2 regions of the Alteromonas macleodii ATCC 27126 genome follow, and region 1 is predicted to be linked to the other one. Evidence: predicted binding sites of a transcription regulator. Region 1 holds the regulator's gene; the other holds the start of a gene.
What was found. Region 1 encodes MetJ, which represses methionine synthesis genes. Its sites were predicted from a motif close to TAGACGTCTAGACGTCTA; they were not measured.

Region 1 (7,415 bases):
AGTGCTTCGTTAAAAAACGCAAGCACGGTCCTGATTGTCGTATGTATTAAGCGCCTGAACGCACGCCGAGCATGTGGCAGATGGCGTAGCTTAATTCACTACGGTTCAACGTATAGAAATGGAAGTGTTTTACCCCTTCTTTAGCGAGTACTTTAACTTGGTCCATAGCAATGTTAGCGCCTATAAGATTACGGGTAGCTTGGTCGTCGGCATCAAGGCCGTCGAACATTTTGTGTAACCATCCCGGCACATGAACATTTGTGAACCCCGCAAATTTCACCAGTGTTTGGTAGTTGGTTACCGGCAAAATACCCGGAACGATATCTAAGTCGACACCCGCTGCGGCTGCACGGTCTCTAAATCGAAGGTACACACTCGTATCGAAAAAGAACTGGGTTATCGCTTCTGTGGCACCTGCTTCTGCTTTGCGCTTAAGGTTTAGTAAATCAAACTGCGCATTTGGTGCTTCAGGGTGCTTCTCTGGATAGGCAGCAACAGAAATATCAAAATCGGCAACGTCTTTTAGCAAGGCAACAAGATCAGAGGCATACATCTCTGTCTTTTCTACTCCTGGCGGTAAATCGCCACGAAGCGCAACAATACGGCGAATACCTGAGTCCCAGTAGTCTTTTGCAATTTGCTTAAGCTCATCACGGCTAGCATCAACACAGGTCAAGTGAGGAACCGCCGCGACACCGGTTTGCTGCTGAATGCGTTTTACAACGTCGTGGGTTCTGTCACGCTCACCGCTATTCGCGCCGTAGGTTACCGACATGTAGCTTGGCTTTAGTGGCGCTAGACGTTCAACTGACTTCCACAGGGTCTGTTCCATGGCTTCCGTTTTAGGCGGAAAGAATTCAAAAGATACATCAATATCACGCAGTTCCGACAGGGACTGGTTTAATGCATCGATACCTTGTGCGTAAGAAACCATGGCTTTTTCTCTCAAAAATGTATTCTTATAGACGTTTAGACGTCTAAATTAAAGAATATATGTCTAGACGTCAAGAGGTTTACACTGCTCAATTGACCTTTTCGTGAACTTGTTTAGAATTTCTCTTCATAACATAAAAAAGAGTAGACCGAGTTAGTACAATGGCAGAATGGAACGGTAAATATATTCACCCCTACGCAGAGCATGGCAAGAAGAGCGAACAGGTAAAGAAAGTCACTGTCTCTATACCTATTAATGTGCTTAAGGCGCTTACTGATGAGCGTACTCGCCGCCAAATCAATAATTTGCGTCACGCCACTAATTCAGAACTGTTGTGTGAAGCATTTTTGCATGCGTTTACCGGTCAACCATTGCCTAACGATGATGACCTGCGCAAAGACAATCCTAATCGCGTACCGGCTGAAGCAAGACGCATTATGGAAGAAATGGGCATTGATCCAAGCTTCGAAAACGATGTGTCGGAAGACGACTGATATTTGGTATTAAAGAGAAACGGCGCTTTGTTATAAGTTATTGCTAGTTGATAACCTACAACACGGCGCCGTTTTTTATGTACTTGTATTCTCGAAGCGCACTTTTTAGCAAATAAAGGTTGAGCACTAGCCCCTCCATTTTTTTTGCCTTATGCGCCAGAATTTTATTCTTCTGGGCTTTCAGGCACGCGTGCAACGCCAGATTCAATCGCAGCCTTAGATACGGCGGTAGCAATACGCTCGCATAAACGCGGATCCATAGGTTTAGGAATAATGTATTCCTTACCAAATGTCAGACTAGTACTCTTACTGGCAGCTAGTACTTCTTCTGGTACAGGCTCTTTCGTAATAGCACGAAGGGCTTCTACTGCTGCTACTTTCATTTCATCGTTGATGGCCGTTGCACGAACATCTAGCGCGCCACGGAAAATAAACGGGAAGCACAGTACGTTATTTACTTGGTTAGGGTAGTCCGAACGTCCAGTGGCCATAATAAGATCTTTACGTACTTCGTGAGCAAGTTCAGGCTTTATCTCAGGGTCTGGGTTAGAACATGCAAATACAATTGGGTTTTCAGCCATCAAGGCCAGTGTTTCTGGTGGTAAAACATCCGGTCCAGACACACCAACAAAAATATCCGCACCTTCCATTACATCTTCAAGCGTACGCTTGTCAGTATTGTTAGCAAATAGCTTTTTATGCTCAGTTAAGTCTTCGCGACGAGTATGGATAACGCCTTTTCTGTCTAGCATATAAATACGTTCGCGCTGGGCACCACACTTAATAAGCAGTTCCATACAAGCGACCGCTGCTGCACCGGCACCCATACACACAATTTTAGCGCTCTCTATGCTTTTACCCTGAATTTCCAGAGCATTAAGCATGCCCGCTGCAGTTACAATAGCGGTACCGTGCTGATCATCATGGAATACCGGAATTTTACAGCGCTTAATTAGCTCTTGTTCAATCTCAAAGCATTCAGGCGCTTTAATGTCTTCTAAGTTAATGCCGCCAAATGTGTCAGCGATATTCGCTACCGTATTAATGAACTCTTCGGTTGTACGATGCTTCACCTCAATGTCAATGGCATCCAGGCCAGCAAAGCGTTTAAACAGAAGGGCTTTACCTTCCATAACAGGTTTCGATGCCAGTGGGCCTAGGTTACCCAGCCCTAAAATCGCGGTTCCGTTACTGATAACGGCAACCAGGTTTCCTTTACCCGTGTACTTATAGGCGTTATCTGCATCTTCGGCAATTTCTCTGACCGGCTCGGCAACGCCTGGGCTATAGGCAAGAGCAAGGTCATCGACGCTGTCGGCTGGTTTAGATAACTCTACGCGGATTTTTCCAGGTGTGGGTTTGGCGTGATAGTCGAGTGCGCGTTGTCTAAAATCTGACATGTAAAAAGGTATCCTTAGATGTAGGGTTCATCGGTGTTTTCGTTCACGCTCTGTAGCTATTTTATTGTCGTTATAGTTATAGGTAGATAAACGTAAGCGCGTTACAACCAAGTAATGACAAAGTGATTATAAATAGTTGTTAGCACTAGGGCTTGTTGATCTTTGTTTTACAGCAATCATCAATAGGCCCCAAGGTGGCATGTGGAAAAGCAGACTAGGCGTTAACCTTTACTGATTTTGCTCACATACCTTAATGGATACAAGCCTCTGGTTTATGTACCCAAAAGCGCCACAAGTCTTGAAAGTCATGCATTATTCACAGAATTAATGCTCAGTATCAAAGTGCCGATCACAACTCTAACACAGCCAATCACTGTGTACATATCTGATCAGAATTCTCATATACCAATGTAGGTTAGGCATACTAATTAGACCAGTAAAATGGGGCTATAATTGCCATTCATGCTATTTATTTTGACTTGTTATAACATTCTGTAGGTCTATTGTGTGGAGGGGGAAAATAAAGCTATCAAAGGGATCTACGTTCTCATAAATGCATTGGACAGAAACCCAAATCAGGAAAATAGAACGCAGGGAGACACCTCGTTAATTCTCCATCCAATATTTCTGATAAAATCCTGTGAAAGCCCACTCAAAATTCGCGCTGAAGGCGAGGATATGACAGAAAGAAAACTAATAACCGTGCTAACCGATGTGTGTGAAAGCGTAAAATCTACCAATAATGGATTTGTTTGGCTAACTCACGTAGGACATTGGAGAGCGCCGCAAGTGATTGCCGTGTTTAATACTGAGCAGGAGAAGCAGCGGGCGTTAACTAATGGTTGGGATATAGACTTCATAAACCAAGTGAATATTGCTTTGGCGTCAATTAAGTCAGCACCCGTTGGTATTTATTTTGATAGCGAAGAAGAGTGTAAGAAAGTGAGTGGCGGCAATTGGGATAGGCATTTATCTAATGTTAAAAACCTTCACTGAGTTCAGGTTACGCTGGATGTTGTAAATTAAGCTAAAAACGTTTTCAGAAAGGCGAGTTGCAGGGCTTGTTACACTGGCTAGGTACAGGCCTGACGTAGGATAACGGCGGTAAAGCGCTGTTTGGCACACCTTGTTTGTGTGAAGCGTGAATTTTAAGCAATAAAAAAGCGCCATAAAGGCGCTTTTTTTGAACTCGATATCAGGCTTACTTTTTGCCCAATGCACCGAAACGCTTCTTGAAGCGATCAACACGACCACCAGTGTCAACGTTACGTTGCTTACCAGTGTAGAATGGGTGACATGAAGAACATACGTCTAGGTTGATGTCTTTACCAAGCGTAGAACGAATGTTCATTACGTTACCACATGAGCAAGTTGCTGTGATTTCTTCGTATTTTGGGTGGATATCTTGTTTCATTGGGTTACCTCACATAATAAGGCCGTATCGCTATACAACCCGAAGTCGCACACCATACGTTACTTAATTCAAATGATAAGTCGTTCAAAGAACAGCCTATCGCAAAAGAGCGGCGCATAATAAAGGATGGCAGGGCCTTGATCAAGCGGTTTTTGGCCAAATGCTAAACAAGAGAGCTAGACAAGGTAGCCGTATAAAAAGATAGCCTTATAAAAAGGCCAAACAAAAAACATTCCTTTTATGCTTACCTGTAAAGTATGTTTAAATATTTGTCTTTCAAGGCTGGGCCAGATGCTCTAGTGGCAAAATGTGTAGCTAGCTGTTAGCAGCTCAACTTGCTGTAACGTATAGGTCTGCAAGAAGCCTCAGTATAATTAGTTTCAACATAAGAAGCTTAGTAAGCGCATTACGCGCTGTAACAATCGTCAAATAAGGTAGATCCTTCGCAATGGCCTTTATCCAAGTTGCCGTGCCAGTGCCACTGCGCCAACTTTTCACGTATACCCACGATAACGCACTAAGTGCGGGTGTAAGAGTGGTTGTGCCTTTCGGTCCGCGCAAACTTGTGGGCGTAGTTGTTGAAACCCTACACAAACCTGAAAGCGACATTGAAAACTCCAACAAGCTAAAAGCTATTGAGTCGGTACTGGACGATAGCCCTATTATAGATGGGGTGTTGTTGAAAATGGCCCAATGGCTGTGGCAGTACTATCATCATGCGCCGGGTGAAGTGTTGCACGCCATGCTGCCTGTATTATTGCGCAAAGGCGAGTCAGCAGCGCCAACACCTCAAGACATGTTAATGCTTACCGAAGAAGGTAAGCAAACGACTGCAGACACGTTATCGCGGGCGCCTAAACAACAAGCCTGTTTTACTGCAATGGCTGGTGGTGCATTATTAGCGTCCCAAGCGCGCAAGCAGTATGGCGCACCTGCGGTCAAAGCGCTCGTCGAAAAGTCATTGATAAGCATTGAAGAAGTCGCGCCTGAATTTAAGTCAGGCAGTTGGCTTGCCTCGTTATCGGTGTCTGAAAAGCCAATTCCAGATACTGAGCAGTCGGTTGCCATTGCCGCGCTAAACCGTCAGCAGGGCAATTTCGCTGTAAGTTTGCTTGAAGGGGTTACCGGTAGCGGTAAAACGGAAGTGTACCTTCAAGCCATCGAACCCTTACTGCGCGACGGAAAACAAGTGCTTATACTTGTGCCAGAAATTGGGCTTACGCCGCAAACGGTGTCACGCTTTGAAAAGCGCTTTGGTATTGCAGTGGGCGTTTTACACTCTCAGCTTTCTGATAAAGAACGGCTACAGGTGTGGCAGCGAGCAAAAGCAGGTGAACTCGGGATAATCATCGGTACCCGTTCAGCTATTTTCACTCCGCTGCACAACCCCGGCATGCTGATTGTGGATGAAGAGCACGACGAGTCTTTTAAACAACAAGATGGACTTCGCTATCACGCCCGTGACCTAGCAGCTATGCGGGCTAAGCAGCACAATATTCCTCTTTTATTAGGCAGCGCCACGCCCGCACTCGAAACACTTAATAATGCGCTAAGCGGTCGCTATGCCCATTTGCAGTTAACTAAGCGAGCGGGAGGTGCGAAAAGCACGCATCAGCATGTGTTGGACGCGCGTGACCAACCCATTCACTACGGTATTTCGCAAGGCTTGCTAACAATAATGCGCCAGCATATCAACGCGGGAAATCAGGTATTGGTGTTTGTGAATCGCAGAGGCTATGCGCCAGCGCTGCTTTGCCATCACTGCGGCGAAACCGTCATGTGTAAGCGTTGTGACCGTCCTTATACTGTGCATAAAGCGCAGAACCGTTTACAGTGTCATCACTGCGGCGGTATGCGCTCAATGCCATCAAACTGCGAAGCGTGCCATCACAATGAATTAGTTACGGCGGGTACGGGAACAGAGCAAGTTGAGCAAGGGCTTGCAAGTTTATTTCCCGGTGTTAAACAGGTACGAATAGACAGTGATACCGTGCGGGGCAAAGATAAACTGCACCAAACACTGGATGCAATAAACCGCCAAGAGTACCAGCTTCTGGTAGGTACCCAAATACTATCAAAAGGTCACCATTTTCCGCATGTAACCTTGGTGGCGGTGCTAGATTGTGATGGTGCACTTTTTAGTGCCGATTTTAGAGCACCAGAAAAGCTCGCTCAGCTTGTAACTCAGCTTGCTGGAAGAGCAGGGCGCGCCAGTAAACCTGGTGAGATGTGGCTTCAAACACACAACCCTCATCACCCTTTGCTACAAGATTTAGTGCACAATGGCTATGGGCATTTCGCCAGACACGCTTTAATGGAGCGAAAAGCGGCAGGGCTTCCCCCATTTATTAGCCAGTTTGTCATTCGCGCAGAAGCGACCGACAGCAGTTTGGCCTATCGCTTTTTACAAGACAGTAAGCAAGTATTTCTCCAGCAGCATGCCATTGAGCTAAATGGCCCGTTTCCTTGTTTGATTGAAAAGCGGCAAGGCAGGTTTCGGTTTATGCTGGTATGCAGCCATGAAAAGCGTGCGCCGCTTCACAATGCGCTGCGTTTGGCGCTGCCATTTTTACAGGCGTTGCCACAGGCAATGAAGGTAAGGTGGTCGATAGATATTGATCCTACCGATTTCAGTTAGCTTGTTGGGTAGCAATACGTTAAAATTTCTGCAGGATTGAAGTGCAGGAAAGCTGCTTCTTCATAAAGATTTGGTATATGACGTTTTCTTACGCATACAAACAACGATAACAAGTAGGAATATTGCCGACTATGGCTCAACGCGATTATGTCTCTCGTGGACGCTCTCCTCAAAAAAAGAAGCCTGCTGGTAAAGGTAGAAAACCGGCCAGAAGCGCTCAATCAAATGCGCAATCTAACGCCCCGGTTTCTGGAAAACTTCCTATTGTGCGCCTTGTTGGCGTATTCGCATTGGTGATTGGCTTTGGTGCATTTTTGTGGTCAATAAAAGACAATGTAGAAGACGACGTGGATACACAAGCTTCACGACCTGTGGCTCCTACAGAAGAGACGTTACCTGAGCTTCCTGAAGAAGAATGGGAGTACATTAAGACCCTTCCAGGATATGAAGTAGAAGTTGAGGTCAAAGAGCAAGAAAAATCTGACAAACGCTATTTAATGCAGTGCGCCTCGTTTAGAACCCGCGCGCAGGCTGA
Region 2 (7,415 bases), 1.4 Mb from region 1:
TGATGCTTTGATACGCGCATCAGAAGTTACTTTGCCGTCTTTTACCGGCACGTTTAAATCTTGTCTAATTAATACGCGCTGACCTTTTAGGGCCATATCGCTCATGCTTGGAATTGCCATCGTCTTTCCTATGTTAATTTAAATTCAGTAGAGCGTGTTTGAAGGTAAGACACGCTCAAATTAACTGTGAAAGCTGCGCGGGCTGGTGCTACCAACCCTTGGCAGCATCAATGCTTTATTTTGCGTCGAACATCACTTTTGCGGTATCGAGCATACGGTTTGCAAAACCCCATTCGTTGTCACACCACACCAGTGTTTTAACCAGTTGTTTGTGACTGACTCTTGTTTGTGTGCCATCTACAATACACGAGTGAGGGTCGTGATTGAAATCTACCGACACCAAAGGCTCTTCGGTGTAGTCCAAAATACCCTGTAAACGCCCCGCTTTTGCATTGCGAAGGGCTTGGTTCACTTGCTCAATCGTTACCTTAGATTGAAGCGTTACACTTAAATCCATGGCAGTAACATTGATAGTTGGCACTCGAACCGCAATGGCTTCGAATTTTCCCGCAAACTTAGGCAGAATGCGCTCTATACCGGCAGCAAGTCGGGTATCAACGGGAATAATCGACTGACTTGCAGCACGGGTTCTGCGCAAATCTTCGTGATAGGCGTCGATAACTTGCTGGTCGTGCATAGACGCGTGAATGGTTGTGATCGTACCACTTTCAACACCGAACGCAGCGTCTAGCGCTTGGATAACAGGAACAATGCAGTTTGTGGTGCAAGAGCCATTGGAGACTAATTTTTGTTCACTGGTCAACGTGTCTTCATTGGTTCCGAAAATGACCGTATTGTCTAAATCTGGTGACCCGGGTGACGAGAAAAGCACTTTGCCAGCGCCGGCATCTAAATGTGCTTGCCCCGATGCTCTGTCATCAAACTTGCCCGTACACTCAAGCACAATATCAACGCCCAAGTCTTTCCAGGGTAGGTCTTTAATATCGCTTATCGCGAGCAGTGTAATATCGTCGCCTGCGACATTTAGCGTGTTATTTTCTAAGGCCACATCAAAACGGAACCGCCCGTGGGCGGTATCGTATTTAAGTAAATGTGCTATGCCTTCGGGTTTAGCAATGTCGTTAATGGCCACCACGTTAAATTCGTTGTTGCGCCCACTTTCATACAGCGCGCGCAACACGTTACGACCAATACGACCAAACCCATTTATGGCAATATTTACCATAGGCTTATCTATTACCTCTTACAGAGACAGTGCAGCCTCTACTACAGCGTCAGTGGTAATGTTGAAGTGATTAAACAGGTCGCCAGCAGGTGCAGATTCACCAAAGGTGTCCATGCCTACGATAGCGCCATTAAAGCCAACGTACTTGTACCAGCTGTCTTTAGACAAGGCTTCAACCGCTACGCGTTTAACTACGCTAGAAGGCAGTACGCTTTCACGGTAATCAGCAGACTGACGGTCGAATACGTCAGTTGATGGCATAGACACTACGCGAACGGCTTTGCCTTGCTCGGTTAGTTTCGCTGCGGCTTCAACGGCTAGCTGAACCTCAGAACCGGTACCGATAAGAATAAGCTCTGGCGTACCTTCACAGTCTTTAAGTACGTAACCGCCTTTGGCAATGTTAGCCACTTGGTCAGCCGTTCGCTCTTGCTGCGCTAAGCCTTGACGTGTGAAGATCAGCGTTGTTGGGCCGTCAGTGCGCTCAATAGCAGACTTCCACGACACAGCAGACTCAACCTGATCACAAGGACGCCAGTTATCAAGGTTAGGCGTTGCTCGTAGCGCTACCACCTGCTCTACTGGCTGGTGAGTTGGGCCGTCTTCACCTAGACCAATTGAATCGTGGGTGTAAACGAAAATTGCAGGCTGCTTCATTAGCGCTGCCATACGTACCGCGTTGCGTGCATATTCCATAAACATTAGGAAGGTTGCACCGTATGCCTTAAAGCCACCGTGAAGGGCAATACCATTCATCATGGCAGACATACCAAATTCACGTACACCGTAATAAATGTAGTTACCTGACGCATCGTTCGCTTCAACGCCTTTGCTGCCTTCCCAAATAGTAAGGTTAGAACCTGCAAGGTCAGCAGAGCCGCCTAATAGTTCAGGAAGTAGCGGACCAAACGCATTCAGTGCATTTTGTGACGCTTTACGTGACGCGATATTTTGTGGGTTAGCTTGAAGTTCAGCAATGATAGCGTCTGCTTTGTCGCTGAAATCTGCTGGCAGTTCGCCATTTACACGGCGTTTGAATTCTGCTGCAAGCTCTGGGTAGGCGGCTTCGTATGCTGCGAAAGCGTCATTCCACGCGCTTTCCGCTTTTGAGCCTTTCTCTTTTCCATCCCAACCCGCGTAAATATCGTCAGGAATTTCGAACGCGCCATGGCTCCAGCCAAGCTTCTCGCGAGTAGCGACAATTTCATCTTCACCTAGTGGTGCACCGTGACAAGACTCGGTACCTTCTTTATTAGGCGAACCGAAACCAATGGTGGTTTTACAACAAATAAGCGTAGGCTGCGCAGTATTCGCCTGTGCCTTTTCAATGGCGGCTTTCACTTGCTCTGCATCGTGACCGTCAACGCCATCGATCACTTCCCAACCGTAGCTCTTAAAGCGTGCAGGTGTATCGTCGGTGAACCAACCTTCCACTTCACCATCAATTGAAATGCCGTTGTCATCCCAAAACGCGATAAGCTTACCAAGGCCTAGTGTACCGGCTAATGAACATGTCTCGTGTGAGATACCTTCCATTAAGCAGCCGTCGCCTAGGAATGCGTAGGTGTGGTGGTCAACAATAGTGTGACCATCTTTGTTGAATTGTGCCGCTAGCACTTTCTCGGCAAGCGCCATACCCACAGCATTACTGATACCTTGGCCTAATGGGCCAGTAGTCGTTTCAACACCTGGCGCATAACCGTACTCTGGGTGACCTGGCGTCTTTGAATGCAATTGGCGGAAGTTCTTTAACTCTTCAATTGGCAGTTCGTAGCCTGAAAGGTGAAGAAGAGAGTACAACAGCATCGAGCCGTGACCATTTGAAAGCACAAAGCGATCGCGGTTAGCCCAAGATGGGTTTGCAGGGTTGTGTGATAAGAAATCACCCCATAGTACCTGTGCGATATCAGCCATCCCCATTGGGGCACCTGGGTGACCAGATTTAGCTTGTTGAACGGCATCCATGCTTAATGCACGGATTGCATTGGCGAGTTCACGACGAGAGGGCATGTTGTCTCCTGATTTATTTTGTATCTTTTGTTTCGTATCTTAGCGGGCTAGGCAAGCTAGACGAGCGTAGAGGTAAGGCGTTCGCTCTACTTCTTTATACGAATGAATGTGGCGTTATTCTTACCTATGCCACCTTTCAGTTCAATGGGTTTTCATTGCCAATAGCGAAAGTCATAGTAAAAAATGGTCCATACCCTGACCATCACGTATTCCCATTACAGCAAAAACAGTTATATCTGACGCCTAGTTTTACAAATACATCATTAACTTCGACAATTACGACCTGAATAACCCTATAAGTGATCGGGTTGTGTCAACTATTCGTAACGAAGAGACTTTTAGACGTCTAGAAGTAAAGACTGGTATTTATAACTTGTTTTAGTACAATATACGACTATTTTGATAATTTAACGCTTACGGAGCATTTATGGCCACGCATTTATTCACATCCGAGTCAGTGTCTGAAGGACATCCGGACAAAATTGCTGATCAGATCTCAGATGCGGTTCTTGACGCTATTTTAGAACAAGATCCTCGCGCTCGGGTGGCCTGCGAAACGTATGTAAAAACCGGTATGGTTTTAGTGGGTGGTGAAGTAACTACCTCTGCATGGGTAGATATTGAAGAGCTTACCCGAAAAACAGTTAAAGAAATTGGCTACACGCACTCAGATATGGGCTTCGACGCTGATTCATGTGCGGTATTAAATGCTATTGGCAAACAGTCACCTGACATCAATCAAGGTGTTGATCGCGCAAGCCTTGAAGAACAAGGTGCGGGTGACCAAGGTCTAATGTTTGGCTACGCTAGCGACGAAACTGACGTACTAATGCCTGCGCCAATCACGTACTCTCACCGCCTTGTTCAAAAACAAGCCGAAGTGCGTAAATCTGGTAAGCTAGACTGGTTACGCCCAGATGCGAAAAGCCAAATTACTTTCAAATATGAAAACGACAAGCCTGTTGGCATCGACGCGGTTGTGCTTTCAACCCAGCACTGCGATTCAGTAAGCACTGAAACAGTTCGCGAAGCGGTAATGGAAGAAATTATTAAGCCAGTGCTGCCTAGTGAATGGATTGATGGAAATACACGCTTTCACATTAACCCAACGGGACGATTCGTTATCGGTGGTCCAATGGGCGACTGTGGCTTAACAGGTCGTAAAATCATTGTTGATACTTACGGTGGTATGGCCCGTCACGGTGGTGGCGCGTTCTCTGGTAAAGATCCATCAAAAGTAGACCGCAGTGCAGCATACGCGGGTCGTTACGTTGCTAAGAACATTGTTGCAGCAGGACTTGCTAAGCGTTGCGAAATCCAAGTGTCTTATGCAATCGGTGTGGCAGAGCCAACGTCTATCAGCATCGATACCTTCGGTACAGGTGTGGTAGATGAGAAAACATTAGTGGCACTGGTCCGTGAACATTTCGACCTACGCCCGTATGGACTTATTCAAATGCTAGACCTTGAGCGCCCTATTTATCGCCCAACGGCTGCGTACGGTCACTTTGGTCGTGACGAATTCCCATGGGAAGCAACAGATAAAGCAGAAGCGTTAAAAGCATCGATTTAATTCGATAACCAAATAACGCTTTTAAATACGCCGCTCAGTTTTTATAACGCTTTGCAAAAAAGTGTTGGTATAAACTAGCGGCGTTTTTATTTGGCTCGCAAAATCAACGAAACAAATAAAAAACAGCAAAGAATATTTTCATCATCTATTTTTTGCAGCTATGCTTAAATAACGAACACACTATCGCTTGTAGTTTCTGGTTGTTTACAAGCCATGATAACAACAACTTGGGCTCTTCCATGAATGTGGTTACTGGAATTCTTCTGGCACTTACTTTGGCTGCGTCTATGGCGGCTTCCCCCGTGCTCGCGGAAATAAATGCTCCCCACTACAGTCCTATCCAATTCAAAAGCAAAAAAATAGCGCGGTGGCAGCTAAATAGTATGTACCGCATTCAATCTACAACCGAAACTTATCTATACGACAACAGTTATACCTACCCAGCGGGGTCACAAGGTATGTTTAGCGCCAGCCGGCGGTTTAACACTTGGGTTCCGCAAAAGGTCTATGCAACGTACAAAACCAACAATACCGCCTTTCAGCATTACGCAGAGTGGCTTTATTTACCTCATGATGTAGGTACTTTTACTCGGTTGGGCTGGCTGCTTGGCAAAAGCGAGGGTTTAAACATGGCGGTAGAACTTGAACATAGGCAAGTTGGGGAAGAAGAGAATATGGCTCTCTCATTGGGCGTCAATTACTTGTTTTAAGTCATCCTTGTTTTAGGTCACCGCTACATTGCATTCACAGTGCGCTTTTAGTATTACACCCCATCATAAAGACGAAACGTAGTTGCCGTTATGCCAATGATAAGGTTTTTGCGTAAGTCTGTTGAATTACCATCGCGTCGGAACTCGCTCTATGACGCTTAACATCAAGTTGGCTCGCAAGGCGGCTTTTCACCTCATGCCATTGATTCATTTGTGCTTCAGACAAAATATATTCCAATGCTCTACACGTGAAAGACATTTCTACCTGCGCTGCGGCGTAGAGCTTAATTAGCCACGGGTTATCAACGACCCAACCGTCACTGTAAACAACCGTATTGCCAAGGAAGTTATTTAACTCAACACAGACTTTTCGAGGCTCTTCTCCTCGAGTTTGCAGCATCTGCTGCGTTATGCCGTGCAGTGACTCCGCTTTTCGATCCCAGTGAACCCACGAGTCAAAAGGCCGAAGTAGCTTACACCACTTTGCACCATCATAGCGCACGATACCTATCTCAATAGGGTAACTCGCTGCGCCAAATCCACTTGCTTCAATGTCTATTATTGTTGGCAGGGTATTCTTTCGCACTCACGCTCCAAACCGCTGTTTATCCTTGCTTGCAACATACGCAAACCATTTTTATCAGGCGGTTTTACTGCTACCTCGTCACCAGAGGAACAACTAAACAACGTCGAGCACTGTTTAGCAAATGTACAACCACTCTTCTCGAAATATAAGCTAATAGTAGAATCGTGCCACAATTAATGCGCACTCGTTTAGTACACCAACCCGTCGCCAGCGCTCAAAAATCTCGTAAAAGCTCTCAAAAAAGCATCAAACTTATACTAAAGGATAAGACGTTTACGCTAAAAGACTGAGCACATTGCTATACACTTTTAAGGTTAACATTTAGGTAGCCTATTCATGCGTGCACTTTCTATCTTTCTCTCGCTGGCTTGCGTCTTTTCAATTTTTACTGCAAGTAAAGCATTAAGTTCAACGGAACCTCTGGTGATTGGTATTGATGCCGATCTTTCAGCGGTAGCTGTTGAAGGTGGCATCGCTATTACAAGAGGGGTCGAGCTTGCCGTCGACGAAATAAATGCCGCTGGTGGGATTCTAGGTCGTCAAATAAAAGTTATTGCGAAAGACCATCGCGGCAACCCAGCTCGAGGTGTATATAACATTGAGCAATTTTCCCAAACTCCCAATTTACTTGCGGTAGTAGGCGGCGTTCATACACCTGTAGTTCTCGCTGAAGTCGACCCAATACACGAAAAAAACATTTTGATGTTGGTTCCTTGGGCAGCGGGGACGCCTATTATCGACAACGGGCACTCACCGAATAACATATTTCGCGTGTCGGTACGCGACGCTGAAGCAGCGTCAGTCCTAATTAATCACGTCAAATATATGGGGCTTTCAAATATTGCGTTAGTACTGGAAAGAACAGGATGGGGACGCTCAAACCTTGAATCATTAACACAAGCTGCAAGTAATAATGATATTGATATAACAGCAACCCATTGGATAAATTGGCAGCAGAAAGACTTTTCTGAGGATATCGCGGCAATAAAAAGCGCGAAAGCGGAAGCGATCATTCTTGTCACTAACGTTCCTGAAGGTGTTGTGGTACTCGATGAGATGGCAAAACAAGGCATCGCCTCTCTCCCAGTTGTGTCGCATTGGGGAGTCGCGTCGGGTCAGTTCGCCTCTTTACTTGCAAAGCCCATCGCTAACTACAATGTGTCAGTACTTCAAACCTTCCACTTCAACCACCAGAAAAATACCAAGGCAAAAAGCTTGTTAGAAGCCTATTATAATAAGTATGGCTTGGTGGATGCGACTGCGATTGGTGGTGTGACAGGTTTGGCTCAT

Region 2: metK (methionine adenosyltransferase) is a predicted target of MetJ. The motif match lies at 3,596-3,613, and genes of this name have one in related genera.

The regions. Positions count from the first base shown of each region.
Region 1 covers NC_018632.1:4,035,619-4,043,033, reverse strand. Annotated here, with positions in the region: gene metF (methylenetetrahydrofolate reductase) at 47-934, opposite strand; gene metJ (met regulon transcriptional regulator MetJ) at 1,096-1,428, shown strand; gene MASE_RS17205 (malic enzyme-like NAD(P)-binding protein) at 1,593-2,828, opposite strand; gene MASE_RS17200 (hypothetical protein) at 3,507-3,824, shown strand; gene rpmE (50S ribosomal protein L31) at 4,030-4,242, opposite strand; gene priA (primosomal protein N') at 4,691-6,880, shown strand; gene MASE_RS17180 (cbb3-type cytochrome oxidase assembly protein) at 7,012-7,415, shown strand, end outside.
Region 2 covers NC_018632.1:812,205-819,619, reverse strand. Annotated here, with positions in the region: gene MASE_RS03550 (phosphoglycerate kinase) at 1-120, opposite strand, end outside; gene epd (erythrose-4-phosphate dehydrogenase) at 236-1,246, opposite strand; gene tkt (transketolase) at 1,265-3,256, opposite strand; gene metK (methionine adenosyltransferase) at 3,684-4,829, shown strand; gene MASE_RS03530 (hypothetical protein) at 5,069-5,539, shown strand; gene MASE_RS03525 (3'-5' exonuclease) at 5,628-6,125, opposite strand; gene MASE_RS03520 (ABC transporter substrate-binding protein) at 6,462-7,415, shown strand, end outside.